DNA from 2 places in the Enterobacter cloacae complex sp. 394F7 genome. Region 2 is predicted to be linked to the other one. Evidence: predicted binding sites of a transcription regulator. Region 2 holds the regulator's gene; the other holds the start of a gene.
The links. The regulator CRP, encoded in region 2, controls carbon source genes, mostly activating them, when cyclic AMP is high. The targets are predictions, from matches to a motif close to ATGTGANNNNNNTCACAT.

Region 1 (7,610 bases), on a different contig from region 2:
GACAGACTGCGGCAGGTGCAATTTTTGCGGCTGACGCGAACGACCTTCTCGCAAATCGTGACCCTGCTGCATGAGCTGTTTGATGAGGTAGCCCGGCACGAGGTGGGCGTGGATGTGCTCACGCGTCTGCTCAACCGTCGCTTCCTGCCAACCATTTTTAAACGTGAAATTACCCAGGCAAGTCGTTCTGGTACGCCGCTGTCGGTGTTACTTATTGATGTCGATAAGTTCAAGCAAATCAACGATACCTGGGGGCACAACACGGGAGATGAAATATTAAGAAAGGTTGCCGGGGCGTTTTATGACAACGTTCGCACCTGTGACTATGTCTTCCGCTACGGCGGAGATGAGTTTTTGATTGTGCTAACGGAAATCACCGAAGCCGATACCCTGCGCATTGCCGAGCGGATCCGCCGACGCGTGGAAAAAATTAAGATTCATTCCCCGACAGGCGAGCCGATACCGTTGTCGCTTTCGATTGGGGCGGCCATGTTTAATGGTCATCCTGACTACGAACGTCTGATTCAGGCTGCGGATGAGGCGTTGTATGGGCAAAACGACGGGGGCGAAACTGCGTGGAGTTATGGAAAGCGCAGTGATGTTTACTATCAAAGTGTCCCCTGCAGGAATCGAACCTGCAACTAGCCCTTAGGAGGGGCTCGTTATATCCATTTAACTAAGGGGACGAGGCGGCACGAGTATACCGTTATTTACACTTTGCGTTAAGCGCATTGCCGCCCGACTGCTCAAAGAGTCACCATTCAGGCCGATTTATTTGCCGACTTTTCATCATTTTCCTGCGCTTTCAGCTCGGCTTTACGCTTATTAGACATGTCGTTACGGATCTGGGCATGACTCAACAGCGCAAAAATAAAGGTTCCGCCGCAGATGTTGCCCGCAAGCGTGGGTAGTGCAAATGGCCAGAAGAAATCGGTCCAGTGAAGCGTGCCGTTAAACACCAGATAGAGGATTTCTACAGTACCCACCACGATATGGGTGGTGTCGGCCAGCGCAATCAGCCACGTCATTAATATGATTACCACAATTTTGGCGCTGCCTGCAGACGGGAACATCCAGACCATTGTCGCGATAATCCAGCCAGAGATAATGGCGTTAGAGAACATCTCCACGGGCGTGTTTTTCATCACATCCATACCGATTTTCACAAACGCATCCCGGGTGGGTTCATCAAATATCGGCATATATTCAAACGCCCAGGCGGCGATACCCGTGCCGATGAGGTTGCCCAGCAAGACCACACTCCACAGACGCATCAGTAAGCCAAAGTTACCCAGGGTCGGGTTTTGCATGACCGGCAGAACGGCGGTGACCGTGTTTTCAGTAAAAAGCTGCTGGCGGGCCATAATGACGATGATAAAGCCGAAGGTGTAGCCCAGGTTCTCCAGCAAAAAGCCACCGGGTACACCTTCAAGCTGCACATGGAAAATGCCCTTCGCAAGTAGCGATGCCCCCATCGAGAGGCCTGCCGCGATAGCGGACCACAGCAGGGCCATGGCATCGCGCTCCATCTCCTTTTCCCCATCCTGACGGATATGTTCATGGATCGCCATCGCGCGGGAGGGAAGGCGATCTTCATCAATCTCTATCTTTTCACCGCGCTCTTTTTCCTCGCTCTCAATTTCAAGTTCTTCATTGCTCTCGCCAATTTTCTCTTCGCCCACGTCTTTCATAACCGCTCCAGTTGGGTGTTCTTTCTTTTAAGCGTAGCGGCTTTTAACAAATTGCCCGTGGGGATGCTCTTAAAGTGAGGGTAATGGCAACAAAGGTGAGACATCTCATTCAAAGCCATTATAAAATTGCCAGCGAAACGAATTCTAAAAGCCAGGCTATGCTGAGATCAGAGTGACGGTGGTTACTGCCCGTAATTGTGCTCATAGACATCGGTAAACGTGCTGATACAATCACTTGCACGTTTACAGACGGAGCATCAAATGCTCCGTTACGGATGGCAATCAACGATAGCCATACTGAACAGGGAGAATTTTATGAAACTTCGGCTGTCGGCGCTTGCGCTGGGCGCGACGATGCTTGTGGGCTGCGCCAGCTCCGGGGAGCAAACGGGACGCTCCGATCCTCTCGAAGGATTTAACCGCTCAATGTATAGCTTCAACTATAACGTGCTGGATCCGTATGTGGTTCGCCCGGTGGCGGTTGCATGGCGTGATTATGTTCCCCAGCCTGCGCGTAACGGGTTGAGCAATTTCACCAGTAACCTTGAAGAGCCAGCGGTGATGGTCAACTACTTCCTGCAAGGCGATCCGTATCAGGGGATGGTGCACTTTACTCGCTTCTTCCTGAACTCCCTGCTGGGGATGGGGGGCTTTATCGATGTCGCCGGCATGGCGAACCCGAAACTGCAGCGTGAACAGCCGCACCGCTTCGGGAGTACGCTGGGTCATTATGGCGTCGGTTACGGCCCTTACGTTCATCTGCCGTTCTATGGCAGCTTCACCGTGCGTGATGATGGCGGTGATATGGTGGATACGCTGTATCCGGTTCTTTCGTGGCTGACCTGGCCGCTGTCGATTGGTAAATGGACGGTAGAAGGGATTGAAACACGTGCGCAACTGCTCGATTCCGACGGTCTGCTGCGTCAGTCTTCCGATCCATACATCATGGTGCGTGAAGCTTACTTCCAGAATCATGACTTTATTGCCAATGGTGGCAAGCTGAAGCCGGAAGAGAATCCAAACGCGAAGGCAATCGAGAACGAATTAAAAGATATCGATTCGGAATAAATAAAAAGGTGAGCGATGCTCACCTTTTTTGATCCCTGCGCGAATTAGAACGCGTAGTTGAAGTTCAGGCCATACAGCCAGGCTTTACCTTCGGAAGAGAACTCATACGGACCTTCCTTGAAGCTGACTTTTTGACCGTGCATATACGAAACACCTGCATCGACAGAGGCATCTTTGTTGAAGGCGTAGGTCGCACCGGCGCTCAGCCAGAAGCGGTCCTGATCCGGAATGGAGATAGAACGTTTGTCAGCCGGAACCGGGCTATCATCGAAGGCAATACCGGTACGGAACGTCCAGTTGTCATCCATATAGTAGGTGGTACCCAGTGCGATGCGGTAGGCATCACGGAAGCTTTCATCTTTATAGAACAGCGTGTCGCCTTTGCTGTTGGTCGCTTTCAGCTCCTGGAACTGGCTCCAGCTGGTGTAGGTCAGGCTATAGTGAATCGCCCACTGTGGTGCCACGCGGTTATAACCGGACAATTCCCACATTTCCGGTAAGTGCAGACTCAGAGAACCGCCAGTGGTACGGCCATCGGTGCCCATTGGCAGGCCGAAGGTGCCGAGGATCTGGTTATAAGCAGAAGGCAGGCTGCTCTTGTAGTCGCCGTCAAAGTCGATTTTCACTTCGGAACGGTAGGTGAAACCGTAACGGTTGTTTTTATCGAGTTCATAAAGGATACCGGCGTTCCAGCCAAAGCCCCACTCGTCACCCTTCAGATAGGCGATCTGGGTGTCTGCCGGGATCCCTGCAACCTGTTGTGCCAGAGGCGGCGGCAGTGCGCCGGAGCCCGCAACGATTTTGCCGAGATCGCCCGCGTAACGTTCGATTTTCGCTTTAGCATAAACGGCATCAAAGCCAACGCCGAAGCTCCAGTTACTGTTCAGACGGTAAGCACCGCTCAGGTTCAGGTTCAGAGTCTCAAGGTCGGTCTTACCGCCATAGGCTCCTGCTGCGTAGTCGTTATTAAACTCGGTCGCTAAACCATAGTTAGAGGTTACGGATGCACCCCAGCCAAACTGGTCGTTGATTGGCGCGACGAAGTGCAGGTTTGGCACCCATGCCGTTGGTGCGATGTTATCGGAATTCAGGCTGGCTCCGCTCGGGGAACGGCCCGTAATATCCACACCCGGATCAACAAAGATGGCGCCCGCTGAGAACGTTGGGCGATCAAACATCATGATCAGCGCAGGGTTACGACTGGCGTTTCCTGCATCATCAGCAATTGCACCTTCCCCGGAATACGCACGGCCAAGGCCAGAGGAAGAAAATTCGTTTAACTGGAAGCCCGCTGACCAGGCGGACGTAGAGACGATTGCCACTGCGACTGCCAGCGCAGTCTTGTTGAACAGGGTTTTCTGGCTCATGACCATAACCTCATTGAGTTATTTTTATTCAATAATTGTTACATACCGTAACAGGAGCGCGAAGTGTAGGGTCTGAGGTATGACTTACAAATCAGACCAGTGGCCAGAGTATAGGTCTGACCAGCTAGAATGTTGCAAGTTTGTTTATTAATATTTTCAAACATGTTTCTTGAAACGAGATCTGGTTGGCAAAAATGTGACCATCACGACTCACCCAAAAGGGCGAATTTTGTTTTAGATCATTTTTTAGTGTGATATTGGTCACTTATCCCGTTTTGCGCCATTAACGGCTGGAGAGCGTCTGCATCGGGGCGTAAAATATCAGCATCGTGTTTGTCTCGCGTCCTGCGCGAATACAGAGGAAATTGAGATATGAGTAAATGCAGTGCTGATGAAACCCCGGTTTGCTGCTGTATGGATGTTGGTACCATCATGGACAACTCCGATTGCACCGCCTCTTACAGCCGCGTGTTCACCAATCGTGCCGAAGCGGAAGAAACCCTGGCGGCGCTGAGCAAGCGCGCGCGCGACGTAGAATCCGATCCGTGTGAAATCAAGTCCACCTTCACGGAAGTGGACGGCGGCGTGAAGCTGGATATCGACTTTGTCTTCGCCTGCGAAGCTGAAACGCTGATTTTCCAACTCGGTCTGCGTTAATCTCCGCGGCCTGATGCCCTCTCCTACGGGTGAGGGTGCAAACACTCAAAACGGTAACCTCTGGGTTACCGTTTTGTTTTTACCTCGGGGCATTTTCTTTTTTCTTCTCTGTGTTTTAGTTCGCATTTTTTCGTTTCCCCAATTGGCTGAATGTAAAAAAATGGTTAAGACTATTTATCAGGTCAGACCACTTTATGTTTGCAAAAAATTTTTACAGGGGAATGTTATGAGTCAGGCATTACCGCTTATCACCCGACAAGGTGACCGCATTGCCATTGTCAGTGGATTGCGTACGCCGTTTGCGCGTCAGGCGACAGCGTTTCACGGCATACCGGCCGTCGATCTGGGGAAAATGGTGGTGGGGGAGATGCTGGCTCGCAGCGAAATACCGCCTGACGTCATTGAGCAGCTGGTTTTTGGCCAGGTTGTTCAGATGCCAGAAGCCCCCAATATTGCACGAGAAATTGTCCTTGGCACCGGAATGAACGTGCATACGGATGCTTACAGCGTCAGCCGTGCGTGTGCAACCAGCTTTCAGGCAGTGGCAAACGTGGCCGAAAGCCTGATGGCGGGCACCATTCGCGCGGGGATCGCCGGCGGGGCAGACTCGTCCTCCGTGCTGCCGATAGGGGTCAGTAAAAAGCTGGCCCGCATTCTGGTGGATGCAAATAAAGCGCGCACCACCGGGCAAAAACTCAAGCTCTTCTCGCGTTTACGCCTTCGTGACCTGATGCCTGTTCCACCTGCGGTGGCTGAATACTCCACCGGCTTGCGCATGGGCGACACCGCCGAGCAGATGGCCAAAACCTACGGCATTACCCGGGAGCAGCAGGATGCGCTGGCTCACCGTTCCCATCAGTTGGCGGCGAAAGCCTGGTCGGAAGGCAAGCTGGACGACGAGGTGATGACCGCGTATATCCCGCCTTACCGCGAACCGCTGGTGGAAGATAACAACATTCGTGGCACCTCGACGCTGGCGGACTACGCCAGACTGCGTCCGGCATTCGACCGCAAACACGGCACCGTTACGGCCGCCAACAGTACTCCGCTGACGGATGGTGCTGCCGCGGTGATCCTGATGACCGAATCGCGAGCCAAAGAGCTTGGCCTTACCCCGCTCGGTTATCTGCGCAGCTACGCATTTACGGCGATCGACGTCTGGCAGGACATGCTGTTAGGCCCGGCCTGGTCCACGCCGCTGGCGCTGGATCGCGCAGGGTTGACCCTCGCTGATTTAACGCTGATTGATATGCACGAGGCCTTTGCCGCACAAACCCTGGCCAACGTCCAGCTACTGGCCAGCGAACGTTTTGCTCGCGATGTGCTTGGCCGCGCCCATGCCACCGGAGAAGTGGATCAAAGCAAATTTAACGTACTGGGCGGCTCTATCGCCTACGGTCATCCGTTTGCGGCGACGGGCGCAAGGATGATCACCCAAACATTACATGAGTTACGTCGCCGTGGCGGCGGTTTTGGCCTCGTCACCGCCTGCGCGGCGGGCGGTCTTGGGGCAGCAATGGTTCTGGAGGCTGAATAATGGCAATGGCATCTGCATTTAATCTGACGGTTCGCCTCGATAACGTGGCTGTGATTACCATTGATGTCCCCGACGAAAAGATGAATACCCTGAAGGCGGAATTTGGCGTTCAGGTGCGCGAGATGTTAAAGCAGATCCGCGAGAACAAAGCGATTCGCGGCCTGGTGTTTATCTCGGCAAAGCCAGACAACTTTATTGCCGGGGCCGATATCAACATGATCGCCCGGGCGCAAAGCGCGCAGGAGGCGGAAGATCTGGCGCGCCAGGGGCAGCAGGTGATGGCGGAGATCCATTCGCTGCCGATCCCGGCGATCGCCGCGATCCACGGTGCATGCCTGGGCGGTGGGCTGGAGCTGGCGCTGGCCTGTCACAGTCGTATTTGTACTGGCGACGCGAAAACCGTTCTTGGGTTGCCGGAAGTACAGCTAGGGCTGCTTCCCGGCTCCGGTGGAACGCAGCGTCTGCCGCGGCTGGTTGGCGTTAGTACAGCGCTGGAGATGATCTTAACCGGCAAACAGCTGCGTGCCCGTCAGGCGCTGAAAGCGGGGCTGGTTGATGACGTCGTTCCGCATTCCATTTTGCTGGAAGCCGCCGTAGAGCTGGCGCTGAAGGGACGTCAGGCAAGACGTGCTCTGCCGGTGCGTGAGCGCATCCTGGCCGGGCCGCTGGGGCGGGCGCTGCTGTTTAGCATGGTGGGCAAGAAAACCGAACAAAAGACCAAAGGCAACTATCCGGCGGCGAAGCGCATTCTTGAGGTGATTGAAACCGGGTTGTCGCAGGGTAGCAGCAGCGGTTATGCCGCTGAGGCAAAAGCCTTTGGTGAACTGGCGATGACGCCACAATCGCAGGCGTTGCGCAGCATCTTCTTTGCCAGCACTGACGTTAAAAAAGATCCGGGCAGTGACGCGGAACCTGCACCGCTCAACGCCGTTGGCGTTCTCGGGGGCGGACTGATGGGCGGCGGCATTGCGTTTGTCACAGCCAGCAAAGCCAAATTGCCCGTACGTATCAAAGACATCAACCCTAAAGGGATCAACCACGCGCTGCAGTACAGCTGGCAGAACCTTGATCGGAAGGTTAAACGCCGCCATATCAAGGCAAGCGAGCGGGATAAAACCGTGGCCATGATCAGCGGCACTACGGACTACCGTGGTTTTGCCCATCGCGATCTGGTGATTGAAGCGGTGTTTGAAGACCTGGCGCTTAAGCAGCAGATGGTTGCAGACGTTGAGCAACATTGTGCGCCGCACACGATTTTCGCCTCGAATACCTCTTCATTACCGATCGGTG
Region 2 (7,610 bases):
GTCAGCGCGGTGCTCACCACCCAGGAGATCGCCTCCGCGTTCCACGTTGGCTCACACGGCTCCACCTACGGTGGAAACCCGCTGGCCTGCGCCATCGCCGGTGCGGCGTTTGATATCATCAATACGCCGGAGGTATTAAGCGGCGTTCAGGCGAAGCGCGAGCTGTTCGTGAAACATCTGCAGCAGATCGACGAAACGTACGACGTCTTCAGCGAGATCCGTGGCATGGGACTGCTGATTGGCGCAGAGCTGAAGCCGCAGTACAAAGGCCGCGCACGCGATTTCCTGCACGCCGCTGCTCACGAAGGGGTGATGGTGCTCAACGCCGGCCCGGACGTGATGCGCTTTGCGCCGTCGCTGGTAGTCGAAGAAAACGATATTGAAGATGGATTAACCCGCTTTGCCGCGGCGGTCGGGAAGATCGTCAACGGCTAATACTCGGTTCGTTTTAACCGCCGCGTTAACCAGATGCCGTGATGCGGACGCTGACGCCATGCCACCGACGAAATGGTGTGCATGGTGTTCAGATGCCCCAGAATGCGCTGCAGATGCTGCTCCAGGGTGCTCATTGGCCCGTGGGTGAGCGTTTCCGGCGCTTCCAGAATGTTCGAATCCCCCGATTCACCCGGCGCGTCATACTCCAGACGCTGCTGACACCGTTGCAGGGCAATCTCACACGACTGCAAATAGCGCTGCGCCAGGTCTGGCGTTAGCATGGTATGTTCACGCGCCAGCGTGGTCATCGCGTTGATATGTTCGACGATGAACTGGCTGTGCGTTACCCAGAGCTTCATATCCGCCAGATAGTGCGAGTTAAAGCCGGGCTCCTGCATCGCCTGATTCAGCGAGTTGAACAGGGCGTTATGCGCCTGGTTGACCTTCATCCGCTGATACGCCAGCGGGGAGGGCTGCGGATCGTCGCTCAGGATCAGGCGGATAGCCTGCTGGTCGGCCTCCAGCGCGTCGTGGGCGTTCTGTCTGAGCAGGCCGCTTTGCCATTGTGGCCACAGCCAGACCATACCACCAAAGGCAATCAGACAGCCAATCAGGGTATCGATAAGCCTGGCGACAATAAATTGTTCGCCATTGAGCGTAAGCAATTGCAGGGTATATACCGCCGTAACCGTAAAGCCCACCATCGCCCAGCCGTAGTTTTTGCGGATGATCAGGTAGCTCACCAGGGTAATCAATAGCATGCCTGCCAGCGTATAGCCTTCCGGCACGTGGAAGTGCAGCGTTACGCCTGCGATAATCAACCCCGCCATGGTTCCGCCCGCCCGGTGCAGAATACGCACCCGCGTGGCGCCGTAGCCGTTCTGGGTGACAAACAGTACCGTCATTAATATCCAGTAGGGTTTGGGCAGATGCAGCGCCATGCCCATCAGGCTGGCGATGCTCAGCATCACGCTAATCCGGGCGGCGTTGCGCAGGGCGGAAGATTTAAACGAGAGATAGCTTTTAAGCGCAGGCAGCAGCGGCAGGCGCTTTTGCTTATCCGCCATCAGATCGCGGGGATAGAGCGGGCGCTGGGTACGCAGCACGCGGGCAATACGGCTGAAGTGCCAGGCGGCAAACTGGCCTACCGGGTTATCCTCGTGCTGGCGGGCGATTTTCTCCAGTGCGCCGAGCTGCTTGTCCATGTTAAAGCGGGTGGGGTAGCGGTGATAAAGAATGTCGTCGGCCAGTACCCGCAGGCGTGCGGACACGGTCTGCGCGTTCCAGCGGATCACCGCTTCGGCATGGCTGCGCTCCACCAGCTTTTGCACCTCCTTCGGGTGGTGCAGGCTCACGGAGATATGCTCCTGCAGATCCAGCCCTACCTGGAAGGTGCGCAGCAGCCGTTTATATTCGTGGTTCTTGTTGGCGGCCAGCATATGCAGTTGCTGGTAGCACTGGCTTATCAGATCCACCACCTTCTGCTGGCGCGTCAGCAGCGGCGGCAGCGATTTTTCCGGGTCGGTATGCTGGGTCAGCAGTGTGTATTTGGCTTCGCAGTACTCCGCAAGCTGGACATAGAGCAGGCTCAGGGATTCACGCAGCGGTTGTTCCCGCCACAGCCAGAACCAGAACCAGTTAAACAGGCCATACCATAGCGTACCGAGGGCGTAGATCAGCAGCGGCTCCCACACTGGCATGTTACCTGCGAGACTCAGGGTAAAGATGGCCGCGATGAGTGAGGCGGGCAGTAACCGCGCGTGCAGCGAACTGATTTCGGCGGTCACCCCCAGCGTCATCGCCAGCACGCTCAGGATCAGCGGCAGCGGAATATCGCGGGCCAGCAAAAGCTGCACGGCCAGGCTACACCCGGCAAACAGCGAACCGCCGATAATCAGACGTTTGAAAAAACGCTTATGCGGGGTGTCGAGACCGGCAATGTTGCAGCAGGCGGGAACCAGTGAAAACAGCAGCCCCTGCTGAAGATGCCCAAGGATCAGGCCCACGGCCACAGGAAGGCACAACACCAGCGTTTGTCGCAGTGCGTAGTTAACTTCCGGGTGATAAATCAGCCTGCGCCACATGGGGAGTAGAGACAAAAACGGCGTGACACCTTGCGATGGCACGCCGTTTTATCGGGATTAACGGGTTCCGTAAACCACGATGGTTTTACCGTGGGCGGAGATCAGGTTCTGATCTTCCAGCATTTTCAGGATACGGCCCACTGTTTCACGGGAGCAACCGACGATCTGACCAATTTCCTGGCGGGTAATTTTAATTTGCATGCCGTCAGGGTGGGTCATAGCGTCTGGCTGTTTCGCCAGGTTCAGCAGGGTCTGCGCGATACGGCCGGTCACGTCCAGGAAGGCGAGGTTACCCACTTTCTCTGATGTCACCTGCAGACGGCGAGCCATCTGCGAAGAAAGACGCATCAGGATGTCAGGGTTAACCTGAATCAACTGACGGAATTTCTTGTAGGAAATTTCAGCCACTTCACATGCTGTCTTTGCACGAACCCAGGCGCTACGTTCCTGGCCTTCTTCAAACAGGCCCAGTTCACCGATAAAATCGCCCTGGTTCAGATAAGAAAGGATCATCTCTTTCCCTTCTTCATCTTTGATCAGCACTGCCACCGAGCCTTTGACGATGTAATACAACGTTTCCGCTTTTTCACCCTGGTGAATCAGCGTGCTCTTCGATGGGTACTTATGAATGTGGCAATGAGACAAGAACCATTCGAGAGTCGGGTCTGTTTGCGGTTTGCCAAGCACCATGCGCTGTTATCCTCTGTTATAAGCTGTCACCAGAGTCATAAGATGCATCCGGACTCTGGGGTTGCAATCGAATTCTTACCCATACCTGGGAAGTCGGCTGTCGTAACGTTTCGCAGCCAGTAAAGTTTGATGTCCTCTGCATACATGTGTAACGTCAATGTATTACTGTAGCATCCAGAGTGTTTTAGCATAGCTTTCGCCGCGTGTCTCCTGGTGTCTCGCTTCAGCATGACGCAGGTCGCCTTCCATTGCGAGAAATGTAACGCACGCGTAATCTGTCACCAAAAATGCAACGTTGGAGCTAATGAATATGCAAGCGCGCGTGAAATGGGTAGAAGGTTTAACGTTCCTGGGCGAGTCCTCGTCGGGACACCAGATTTTGATGGACGGTAACTCCGGCGATAAAGCACCCAGCCCAATGGAGATGGTGCTGATGGCGGCAGGGGGATGCAGCGCGATTGACGTGGTGTCGATTCTGCAAAAGGGCCGTCATGATGTGACCGACTGTGAAGTCAAGCTCACGTCAGAACGTCGCGAAGAGGCGCCACGCCTGTTCACGCACATTAACCTGCATTTTGTTGTCACCGGGAAAGCGCTGAAAGATGCTGCCGTCTCACGCGCGGTGGATCTGTCTGCGGAAAAATACTGCTCTGTGGCATTAATGCTGGAGAAAGCGGTAAAAATTACCCATTCGTATGAAGTGATCGAGGCGTGATTGATGGGGCATCGTGCGTGTTGATGCCCTCACCCTAACCCTCTCCCACCGGGAGAGGGAATATGATTATGCGATCTGTTTCCCTTCCATCAACCGCTGCACCAGCGGCGTCATGATCAGCTCCATCGCCAGCCCCATTTTTCCGCCGGGCACCACTAACGTATTCATGTGAGAAATAAACGAACCCTGCAGCATCGCCAGCAGCCAGGGGTAATCGATGCCGTCGAGATTGCGGAAATGGATCACCACAAAGCTCTCATCCAGCGACGGGATACTTTTGGCCGCGAACGGGTTGGAAGTGTCCACCGTCGGCACACGCTGGAAGTTGATATGGGTGCGGGAAAACTGTGGTGTCAGGTAATTGATGTAATCTTCCATTGAGCGCACAACCGAATCCATCACCGCCTCGCGTGAATGGCCGCGCTCGCTGATGTCTCGCGTCAGCTTCTGGATCCACTCCAGGTTAACGATTGGCACCACGCCGACCAGCAGATCCACATGTCGCGCCACGTCGTGATGCGGCGTCACCACGCCGCCGTGCAATCCTTCGTAAAACAGCACGTCGGTAGGTTCCGGCAGCGGCTGCCAGGGGGTAAAGGTGCCCGGGACCTGATTCCAGGGAACGGCTTCGTCGTAGGTGTGCAGATATTTGCGGGACTGGCCTTTGCCGCTTAGGCCGTACTCCTGAAACGTTTGCTCCAGCAGGCCGAAGTCATTGGCCTCCGGGCCGAAGTAGCTGATGTGTTTGCCCAAATCACGCGCTTTGCGGATGGCCATGTCCATCTCCGGGCGCGTATAGCGGTGAAAGCTGTCGCCTTCGACCTCCGCCGCGCGGAGATTCAACTGGGCGAAAATCTTGCGAAACGCGAGGCTGGTGGTGGTGGTTCCCGCACCACTCGACCCCGTAACGGCAATAACCGGATGTCTGGCAGACATAGCAACTCCCTGACTGGAAAGGTTGAAAGATCAGCCGTGAAACGCGTTGCGGGGCATGATATTGACCGTCTCATGCAGTTCAGACCACACCAGCACCACGTCGCCGCTTTTAAGCTGGCGTTTAACATCGTTGACCTTTTGCTCAAGCGAGCGTTCATGTTCACCATAATCGGTGCCTTCACGCAAGACAAAGCTTTCAATCAGATTATCGAGCGTTTCGGGCGCCAGATCCTGCCAGGGGATAATCATGTTGCACCGTCCAGGTAAGGGGTTAACCAGTCAGGAATGCGCGTCTCCAGCCACATTTTCGGGCGACGCAGCGTTCCGCCGACAAACCCCACGTGGCCGCCGTGCTCGGTCAGCTGATAGTGGACGTTGTCGGGCAGAAATTCCTGTGCAGGGATGGAGTGATGATCCATAAACGGGTCATCTTTCGCGTGAATGATCAGCGTCGGCTGAGTGATCTTGCTGAGCAGCGGCATGGCGCTGCACTGACGATAGTAGTCAATGGCATCGGCGAACCCATGAATTTTGGCGGTGATCAGGTCGTCGAACTCACGAATGCGGCGGACCTTTTTCAGCTGTCGCAGGCTTACTGGCAGGGTATCCGGATAGGCCTTCAGCTTGCGCGCCGCATTGGCTTTTAGCAGGTTGAGCAGATAGCGCTGATAGACCCGGGAAAAGCCTTTCTCCATGTGGTAGCTGCACTGTTCCAGCATGAAGGGGGCAGAGACAATCACCGCGGCATTCAGCGGTACCGCGTCTCCCTCTTTAGCCAGCAGACAGGCCAGCATATTTCCGCCGAGCGAATAGCCCACCGCCGCCGTCGGCACGGTGCCGAAATTATCCCGCAGCCAGTGCAAAAACCAGGTGCCATCTTCGGTTTCGCCGGAGTGATAGATGCGTTTCTGACGATTCGGCTCGCCGCTGCATCCCCGAAAATGCATTACCACGCCCAGCCAGCCGCGCGCTTTTGCCGCCTGGATTAACCCATGGGCATACGGGCTGTGCAGGCTGCCTTCCAGACCATGAAACACCACCAGGCGGGGTTTATGGCGCGCCTGTTCGGGATCTTCACTCCAGGCGAGATCCAGAAAATCACCGTCCGGCAAATCCAGCCGCTGCCAGTGCGGAGTGAACTGCACCTTGCGGCGGATCAGGCGCGGCAGCATGGTCTGCAGGTGGCAGTTGGCCACGCCGCGCATGGGCACGAAATCAGTGCTGTCTTCGGCGGTGAGGTCGAAGTCTGAGGGAATGATTTGGGTCATAAGGGCGATGCTGATTCTTGTCAGAAATTTACTATACCTTCCGAATTGTACCCCGTTTAGCCTGGTTTTCCGAAGCATGAACTGATCCCGATCACAAATATTTACCTTGATTATTACTCTCAGGCTAATGATTCCACTCTACGCTTAATTGATGCCTTTTCCGCCAGGGTGCAGACTTTACTCAGCGTTAAGCAAATCAAAATGATGTGCTGAATCAGGAGGTTAATAATGTTATCTGGGCAAATACCCACCCGGCAATGGAACACCCGACGCAGCGAAAAAGCGCGTCGTCTGGCCTCCGTACCGGTGCAGGGCAAGGTTCTGCCAACCGGCGACCTTGTCGCCATGCTGGAAAAGCTGATCGCGCCAGGCGATAAGGTTGTTCTGGAAGGCAACAACCAGAAGCAGGCGGATTTTCTTTCCCGCTCGCTGGCCGAAGTAAACCCGCAAATTGTGCATGACCTGCACATGATCATGCCAAGCGTTGGCCGCAGTGAACATCTGGATATCTTTGAGAAGGGCATTGCCCGTAAGCTGGACTTCTCCTTCTCCGGCACACAGAGCCTGCGCATCTCCCAGCTGCTGGAGGATGGTCAACTCGAAATCGGTGCTATTCATACCTATATCGAACTGTATTCACGTCTCTACGTCGACCTTTCACCAAACGTGGCGCTGATCGCCGGGTTTAAAGCAGACCGCAAAGGCAATCTCTACACCGGGGCAAGTACCGAAGATACCCCGGCGCTGGTGGAGGCCGCCGCGTTCCACGATGGCATCGTCATCGCACAGGTTAACGAGCTGGTGGACGACGAATGCGACCTGCCGCGCGTTGATATCCCAGGCTCCTGGATTGACTACGTGGTGGTGGCCGACAAGCCATTCTTTATCGAACCGCTGTTTACCCGCGACCCGCGCCTGATCAAACAGGAACATATCCTGATGGCGATGATGGCCATCAAAGGCATCTACGCTGAACATCAGGTGCAGTCTCTGAACCACGGGATCGGTTTTAACACCGCGGCAATTGAGCTGCTGCTGCCCACTTACGGTGAACAGCTCGGCCTGAAGGGCAAAATCTGTAAACACTGGACGCTGAACCCGCATCCGACGCTGATCCCGGCGATTGAAAGCGGCTGGGTGGAGAGCGTGCACTGCTTCGGCGGCGAACTGGGGATGGAAGAGTACATCCGCGCCCGTCCGGACGTGTTCTTCACCGGTGCTGACGGCTCCATGCGCTCCAACCGCGCCTTCTGCCAGCTGGCGGGCCAGTACGCGGTGGATATGTTTATCGGCTCAACCCTGCAGGTGGATGGTTACGCCAACTCCTCAACGGTGACCCGCGGTCGTCTCTCCGGCTTCGGCGGCGCGCCGAACATGGGCCATGATCCACACGGCCGTCGCCACGCCACTCCGGCCTGGCTGAACATGATCACCGAACCCGACCCGATGCAACGCGGTAAAAAACTGGTCGTGCAGATGGTG

Region 1: a site for CRP is predicted at 4,376-4,393, ahead of AC2FAK_RS09135 (YfcZ/YiiS family protein). Genes of this name have one in related genera too.

Annotation. Positions count from the first base shown of each region.
Region 1 is NZ_JBXWCS010000005.1:38,328-45,937, forward strand. Features, by position in the region: partial or broken gene AC2FAK_RS09110 (diguanylate cyclase) at 1-599, shown strand, start outside; tRNA gene AC2FAK_RS09115 (tRNA-Arg) at 615-686, opposite strand; gene AC2FAK_RS09120 (formate/nitrite transporter family protein) at 762-1,691, opposite strand; gene mlaA (phospholipid-binding lipoprotein MlaA) at 2,007-2,759, shown strand; gene fadL (long-chain fatty acid transporter FadL) at 2,804-4,126, opposite strand; gene AC2FAK_RS09135 (YfcZ/YiiS family protein) at 4,499-4,783, shown strand; gene fadI (acetyl-CoA C-acyltransferase FadI) at 5,010-6,320, shown strand; gene fadJ (fatty acid oxidation complex subunit alpha FadJ) at 6,320-7,610, shown strand, end outside.
Region 2 is NZ_JBXWCS010000025.1:12,231-19,840, reverse strand. Features, by position in the region: gene argD (bifunctional acetylornithine/succinyldiaminopimelate transaminase) at 1-435, shown strand, start outside; gene AC2FAK_RS22465 (YccS/YhfK family putative transporter) at 432-2,519, opposite strand; gene crp (cAMP-activated global transcriptional regulator CRP) at 2,577-3,209, opposite strand; gene AC2FAK_RS22455 (OsmC family protein) at 3,520-3,924, shown strand; gene AC2FAK_RS22450 (phosphoribulokinase) at 3,991-4,860, opposite strand; gene AC2FAK_RS22445 (YheU family protein) at 4,891-5,109, opposite strand; gene AC2FAK_RS22440 (hydrolase) at 5,106-6,128, opposite strand; gene mdcA (malonate decarboxylase subunit alpha) at 6,357-7,610, shown strand, end outside.